2 regions of the Paenibacillus sp. BIC5C1 genome follow, and region 1 is predicted to be linked to the other one. Evidence: riboswitches for the same ligand, from Rfam matches in the RefSeq annotation. Region 1 holds a riboswitch; the other holds the start of a gene.
What was found. Region 1 has a riboswitch for cyclic di-AMP ahead of RS891_RS00150 (resuscitation-promoting factor). Riboswitches for the same ligand answer to the same signal wherever they lie in the genome.
Positions count from the first base shown of each region.

Region 2: linked by a shared signal. The riboswitch ahead of RS891_RS07065 (HAD family hydrolase) and the one ahead of RS891_RS00150 (resuscitation-promoting factor) in region 1 are both predicted to bind cyclic di-AMP.

Region 1 covers NZ_CP135922.1:31,727-35,572, reverse strand. The annotation lists gene rsmA (16S rRNA (adenine(1518)-N(6)/adenine(1519)-N(6))-dimethyltransferase RsmA) at 1-313, opposite strand, end outside; gene rnmV (ribonuclease M5) at 318-863, opposite strand; gene RS891_RS00150 (resuscitation-promoting factor) at 1,019-2,203, opposite strand; cyclic di-AMP (ydaO/yuaA leader) riboswitch at 2,477-2,730, opposite strand; gene RS891_RS00145 (TatD family hydrolase) at 2,972-3,742, opposite strand.
Region 2 covers NZ_CP135922.1:1,571,952-1,575,797, forward strand. The annotation lists gene RS891_RS07050 (urease accessory protein UreF) at 1-452, opposite strand, end outside; tRNA gene RS891_RS07055 (tRNA-Leu) at 828-910, shown strand; partial or broken gene RS891_RS31650 (hypothetical protein) at 1,019-1,087, shown strand; gene RS891_RS07060 (glutathione peroxidase) at 1,063-1,539, opposite strand; cyclic di-AMP (ydaO/yuaA leader) riboswitch at 1,907-2,082, shown strand; gene RS891_RS07065 (HAD family hydrolase) at 2,200-2,598, shown strand; gene RS891_RS07070 (HAD family hydrolase) at 2,760-3,452, shown strand; gene RS891_RS07075 (Nramp family divalent metal transporter) at 3,594-3,846, opposite strand, start outside.

The DNA of each region.
Region 1 (3,846 bases):
GATGCACACGTACGTTCGGATAAGGCTGCATCACTTCACCCAGAATCGGGATCAATCTCTGATCAATCTCTACAGCCGTTACAGGACCAGCTACACGAGCCAGACGTTCTGTGAGTGCGCCAATACCTGGTCCGATCTCAAGTGCCCCCTTGGACTCGTCCAGATCAGCTGCATTTACAATTTTGTTTAATATATTTTGATCGATCAGAAAGTTCTGACCCAGGCTCTTCTTGAATGAAAATCCGTGTCTTTGAATAATTTCTTTGGTTCGTTTGGGTGTTGCAATCTCTACGGTTTCTTCCATGCCTTTCATACGCTCACAATCCTTCACGTTCAATTTGCGATAATGCTTCGGAGAATTCTTCCCGGGTAATCTGGAATACACTCAACCGTTTGTGGAACTGTTTGCCGTTGCAGTAACCTATACCCAGCAGATTGCCCATCTCCATACGACGTGCAGCAGCCTGTGGATGCACAATCAGTCCCGCCGCAATCAGATCCTCCCAATCGATCAGACTTGGTGCGCCTTCATATGACGTGTGTACACGTGCCAGTGCATGACGAATCGCCTCCGGTGAGGCGTTCTCCACTCCGATGTCGCCTTTGCGCGTAGCATCTGCCTCTGGAATGAAAGCATGTTTGCAGCCAGGTACTTTATTGGCGATGATTTTACGAATACGTTCTCCAGCATGATCCGGATCTGTCAGTACGATCACACCACGTCTCTCTTGAGCAAGTGCAATCCGCTTTAGAATGCGCTGGTTGATAGCAGACCCACCAGTCTCGATCGTATCTGCCTGAACCGCACGCCGAATGGCTACGGTATCGTCACGACCTTCAACCACGATCACTTCTTTTATCATGTTCCATTTCTTCCTTTCTAACGCAAAAAGAAGAGGAATATCCTCTTCTCTGCCAAACGGCGGGGGAGACTGAATTCAGACCCCCCCGCCGCATATTCCGCATGATTCATTCATGCTTATATTTTATAGCATTCCCATTTCAAAGTAAAACGATTTTAGTTCGCTTCCGGCTTCACCGGACCAATCACATATACCGTCTTGCCTTTCTTCCGTCCGAAGTTCAGGGCATGCTTCACACTATCATAATACACATCAATTTTGTTGCCTTTAATGGCACCACCTGTGTCTTCCGCACGACGGAAGCCAAGGCCCTCGATATACACCCACCAGCCAATTGGAATGACTTTGGGATCCACTGCAATGGTACGTCCCTCGGTTACCCGAGTACCTGATGCCGTTTTTGTGCCGATACCGGGCTCTTCAGAAGAGTATGCCGTCATGGATACATTTTTTAATACTTTAGAATATTTAAAAGAACTGCCTGAAACGGTAATTACTTTACTGCCCGAGGCAGCGGTTTTCTTCGAGTTCGTAGTTGTTGCTGTTTTTGTCGTGGAAGTCTGCGCCGATACCGTCTGAATCACTGGCTCTTTCACAACAGGTTTGGCTTTGGTACCAACGGCAATCACTTTATCAACGCGATTCGTTGCGACCGATTTACCCACCATTTTTTTGGAGACCAATTCTCCATCCTGGAACACCTTTTCAATATGTTGTACAAGCGTGCCTTCTTTACCGCTCACAATGACACGATTGTCACCTTTGTACAGGCTAGGGTCAGCCGTCTTGATCACTTTATAAGCAATCGGCTGTTCCACTTCCACCGTACGCTTTGTTACCCGCACAACACGAATTTTCATATCCGCTTCAATAGTGGTTCCAAGCGCCGGATAAACTTTGTCTTCACTTGCAATCTGAATACCTGATTTTTTAATCGCATCTTTTACCGATGAATCGGTTGTATACAGAGTCTTGGTGTCTCCGTCTGCCGTAATATTAACTGGAACGGCCCGCTCAATAACGATGCGGTCTCCATCTGTGATCGCCCCATTCAAAGGCATGGATACCTGATCGTGAGGGCTGACTGTGATTGACTGCTCCTCCAGCATTTCCTGAAGCATTCCTGTACGAGTCTCTACCACTTGAGCTTTGCCATCAATAACCAGTGAAATTTGTTTCCCGGCCTGACCGTAAACGACTAACAAGATCATGATTGTAAGCGCAATTGAGAAAATCGCGATCAATGCCATTTGACGCATGTTCTCATGCTTCCACCGCAACGCGAAAGACTTACTGGATGATCGTGACTCATGGGTCTCTTCTGGTTGGAATGTGCCCACTTCTCCGTCCTCCTTCATAGCCTCGCCGTCTAAAGTAATGCATGATGTCTTTGACGCGACTATACCAAATTTTCTACAGAACACAGATCGGACCAACATAATCCGGTTCTGCACCATGAATCAATCTTCGCAACATGATGTCATCCTCCTGAATACTTACCGTATGATGACAGTATTTCTTTTATTCAAAAACAAAAAAGCCAAAGAAAGAGTTTAAGAGGAACTCTTTCGTGGCTTCCGAATGATTCTGAATATCGGAAATTCATGCACGAGGTTGCCTCTCTTTTTCCGCTTGCGAGGTTAGCTGTCGGGTTCGGGCGAAAGAGAGCCGCCCTATCTCCGGTCATCCGCTCATGGCGGACGCCCTTGAATTCACCCCGAGACCCAAAGAAGAAATCAAATACGGCTTCGCAGATTCATACGCTGCTTTTGGGTCAGCGCATGTTGCGCATCGGCTGCAATCACCGATGTTTAAGCCCTATTGGTTCCCCCGCTCTCCGTTAACGGAGACTCAGCGAGACTGATTCATGAAAGTAATGTTGTTTCATCGGAAAGTGTCCCTTTGTTCATCCCCCGAACATCTGTCCAATTTTCCGCACAACAATTCACTGAAAAGATGATATCCTGTTTCGATGCATGTTGTAAAGCGTTGTTCAAGTACGTTTTTCTAAATATTTGGTTAAAATATTGTAATATTCTTGATTTATTTGAATCAAAAAGCAAATTAACTCCGCCTAACTCACTTTTTCACCCGTTTTGCTCGATCTTTTAACGAATCCCAAATCGTTCCATGGCATTTTTGGTCGTTATTGCTGCAATTTCCTCTACCGAAATGCCTTTAATTTCCGCAGCTGCTTCTGCAACCAGACGTACATGCGCTGTCTCATTTCGTTTTCCACGATAAGGGTGCGGTGTCAAATAAGGAGCATCCGTTTCGATGAAAAATCGGTCCATAGGAACCTTCTCAAGTACCTCTTTGGGCTGCTTCGCATTTTTGAACGTGATTGGTCCCCCGAAAGAAAGATGAAAGCCCAAATCCAGACACATTTTCGCCGTTTCCCAACTGCCAGAGAAGGAATGCATGACACCGCCTACTTCTCCTGCTTTCTCTTCACGCAGAATCTTTACAATATCCTCATGCGCATCCCGGTTGTGAATGACAATCGGCATATTCAACTCGCGGGCCAGACCAATTTGTTGTCGTAATACGCGATGCTGAACCTCTTTCGGTGAAGTGTCCCAGTAATAGTCTAGACCAATTTCACCAATGGCTACCACTTTTTCATGCTTGCATAAAGATGCAATCCATTCCAGATCACCCTCCTGCATCGTGATTGCATCCACTGGGTGCCATCCTACCGCAGCATATATAAAATCATAGGTTTCAGCCAGCTTCATCGTGGATGGAATGGTCTCCCGGTTAAAGCCCACGTTAATCATGCGACCAACGCCTGCATCCACAGCACGCTGAATCATTTCCTCGCGGTCCTCGTCGAATTGTGGTGCATCCAAGTGTGTATGTGTGTCGAACAACATCATGCTTTATTTCTCCCTTCATGTCGAATAAACGACTGTCTCTTTTTATTCCATCCTGCACATCTTAACCAGAACATAAGTCTTACTAAATTAGATCATGTTTTTTT
Region 2 (3,846 bases), 1.5 Mb from region 1:
GAGAGGCAGCCGACGGATTCATACTTAGCCAGGGTTTGTTCGAGGTGGCTAAAATCAATCCAGGGGTGGAGTGCACGAGCCAGTTTAATCAGTCGTTTGCCCATTGTGGAGGCGTGTTCTCTAAGATTAACTGGTGTCCGCTGGACGTGGACGAGCTTGTCGATGAGTGCTGTACGCCATGCGTCATTATGATCTGCGGCGGTGTATATGCCTTTAATCGCCATGCCTTCCAGACGCGCGATGCTGGGGTGCAATTGGCAGCGCATGAATGATTCGAGATCTTCGGCGTTACGAATGGTACCTTCAGCGATATGGGCATCCATTCCGAAGGAATGAGTGAAGCCTCCAACCTGGATAGAGGAATCAAGCAGTTTGACGTAATCGAGCAGCTTATTCCCACGGTTCACAATCTTTCGCCTCCTACGTTCGTTAAATGTTATGTTAAATAACATTTATACTCCTTTTTAGTTCGCTTTATGTTTGTAAATCCGAATTATATGATATATATATTCACATAAATATCCGCTTTTTGTCAACATATTCTTGTTTTTTAAATATTAAATCTATTTAATGTTATTTTATATAACTTAATTAGTTATGTTATGCTGAGGAGATGTAAAGGATGGCAATACAAATTAAGTAGAGTGATCAGCCTAATTGGATATACAAAGGAGATCAAATTTAATCATATGCACTTCGTAGGAGAAAATGACGAGATTATACGATTTATGGAAGGAAAAATGCAGTTAAAATGATTTTAATAAAAATACTTTACTTTTAAACATGAACCGGGTATAATCAATTCTGTTGCCGATTATTTACGACATGCGGTCGTGGTGGAATGGCAGACACGCTATCTTGAGGGGGTAGTGGGTGTATACCCGTGGAGGTTCGAGTCCTCTCGACCGCATCATAAGAATGATTAGGAAGAAGCTTCCCGTATGGGGAGCTTCTTTTTTTGTGTTTTTTTACAATCAAGATGAGTCCAGACAAAAAAAAGGTCACCCGTTTCCCCTGAATGCATGCTCATTCTGTCTGCCGGGGTCGGATGGCCTTCACTTGTTATTTAAGCAATTCTTTGATGTCCGCTTCAATTTTATCAGGTGTTGTTTTGGGAGCATACCGTTTCAGAACACGTCCGTTCTGGTCCACAAGAAATTTGGTAAAGTTCCATTTGATGGCTTTGGAGCCGAGTACGCCCGGTGCTTCTTTGGTAAGGTGTTGGAATAGAGGGTGAGCGCTTGAACCATTCACATCGATTTTCTCGAACATCGGGAAGCTGACACCATAGTTCATCTGACAGAACTCGGCAATATCATCAGAGGAGCCTTTTTCCTGTGCAAACTGGTTGCTTGGAAAACCAAGAACTTCAAATGGGGAGTCTTTGAACTTGTCCTGAAGCTCTTGCAGACCTTTAAATTGAGGTGTGAGGCCGCATTGGCTTGCTGTATTCACGATAAGCAGTACTTTGTCACGATAGTTGGACATTTCAACTTCCTGACCGCGAAGGGTGTTTACTTTGTAGTCGTAGACTGACATGAAAATCGCCTCCATTTCATATTCTTCTTTCTTCTATTATATTGATTGCAATTAAATATTGCAAAATTAATATTGCTTTTTTAACTCAATTTGAACCTGTCGTGTATGATCTGTGACTGATTTAATGCCTAATTTTCGCTAAAGAGAGAATTAGAGAGCTTTGATGAGATGGGTAGAGAATAGAGTCGTTGTAAGCGCTATTATTGATGGGAAATGGCAAAAATCCGTCGATTCGGTGATCTGCGCAGACTTTACACCAATATGGCACGGGTGTATGATTCATATCGTAATTCCAATTTAAATTAAATTTTACATGAAAAACGAAACAAACGATAATATCGCTCTGATTAATGATTATAAAAGAACGATGTTTTAATCGCTGAGTTTCCATTCATTCATGGGTGGGAAACGGGGGAACCAACAGGATGAACTGTCCAGGACAGTAGGCATCCATGGGGTGAATTTTCCGGTGACAGCCGGAAATAGGGCGACTCTCGCGCCCGAATCCGTCAGCTAACCTCGTAAGCGTTAAAGGGAGAGGCAACAAGCCGTACGCTGGTTCATAGTGTCTTTTTGCTATGGATTATTGAAGAAGCGTCCGGGAGGCCTTGGTCCCCCACGCTTCTTTTTTGTTGTCTTTTCACGCCAAGGGAGGAACGAATGATGGATAAAGAGATGATCTTAGTGACTGCTCCAAATGAAGCAGGACGTAAATTTATCAAATTGCTGATGTACAAAAAAATGCCGTTTGCCGTTCTGACCAACAGTGCAGGGGAAGAGCGCAGGCTCCGGAGAATCGGTGTGGAGCATGTTATTCGCATGAACACGGCTGCAGCTCAGAAATGGTTTTTGCCGCAAGGCAGTGTCGGCAATGTTTTTATTTTTGAAAATAGCCTAAACCTGACCTGTCGATATTTGCAGATTTGCCGCTCCTGGACGTCCAAGTCCTTGTGTGTCATTACGGAACAAAGCCATCCCAAAGGGATCTATCGGGGAATGGGCGCAGACCGTATTGTATATTCCTTGAATGGGGAAGTTGGGTTTCTGCTTAATGGCTAGTGGTTAGTACTATTCCTGTGATTGATCCAGTGTCAGCTGCCTGTTATAATTGAAATCATAAATAAATGGAATCTTGAGGAGACTCATGCATGATGGTGGGTCTTCTTTTTTATGGTTTGGGAAATAGGGAAATTTCCTGTGGCTAACGAGGAGGAATAGGCGTGCCGGATGTACGTGGAATACAATGGTTATTCTTTGATGTGGGGGATACGCTCGTGGACGAATGGGAGCCGGTAGATGATATTATCGGTCAATTCGTTCGTGAAGCTTGTGCGCTTGGTTATCAGGTGGAGATGCAGACGGTGCGAGATATATTTGCCGCCTCCTACCGAAATTACGAGCAATGGCCGATGAAATTGGCTATTCGTACCCTTATCAGCGACGAGGGGCACCGGGAACAGATACAGGAGAAGCTGAAGTTCCGCAAAGAGCTTGAGCGCCCCTTCGCGTCAGCCGACGCTGTTCTCCAGACGTTGTCGCAGCACTATAAGATTGGTATCATTGCCAATCAGAGCCCAGGGACGGAAAATCGGCTGGATAGCTACGGCTTGCGCAAGTATGTGGATGTGCTGGCCTGTTCGGCTGAAGAAGGAGTGTCCAAGCCTGATCCTGAATTGTATGCTGTAGCATTGAAACAGGCTGGATGTAAACCCGAGGAAGCGGTCATGATCGGCGACAGGATTGATAATGATATTATTCCGGCTAAGAAGCTGGGTATGCACACGATCCGGATTTTGCAGGGTTATGGCAGGTTCCAGCCGGAGCTTGCAGATGCAGAGCGTCCAGACTGGACTGTTGAATCGCTGGAGGAACTCCTTCCATTGTTAATGGTAACTCAAAGTTCAGATAACTAAATAAGAGCAGTATGTAAGATCTAATAGGTATGGATCAGGTGGCTGCTCAAACATATAAAAGGCTGATCATCTCAAGGTAGACGTTACTTGAGTTGATCAGCCTTTTTGAGTTAGACAAAATTCCGTGTAGTTCCGTTTAAACTAGAATAACAGAATGGTCTGGATAATCAGATACACATTCAGGACAACGATAACTCCAGCAATGATCCAGGAGATGATTTTGAGCCACAGCTTGTTGGCAAAAGCCCCCATGCTTTTTTTGTCACTCGTAAACATCACCAGTGGAATGACGGCAAAGGGTAGCTGTAAAGACAGCACAACCTGGCTCAGAATCAGCAGTTCCTCTGTTCCGTGCTCTCCGGCAATGGCTGTTACGATAACTGCCGGAATGATT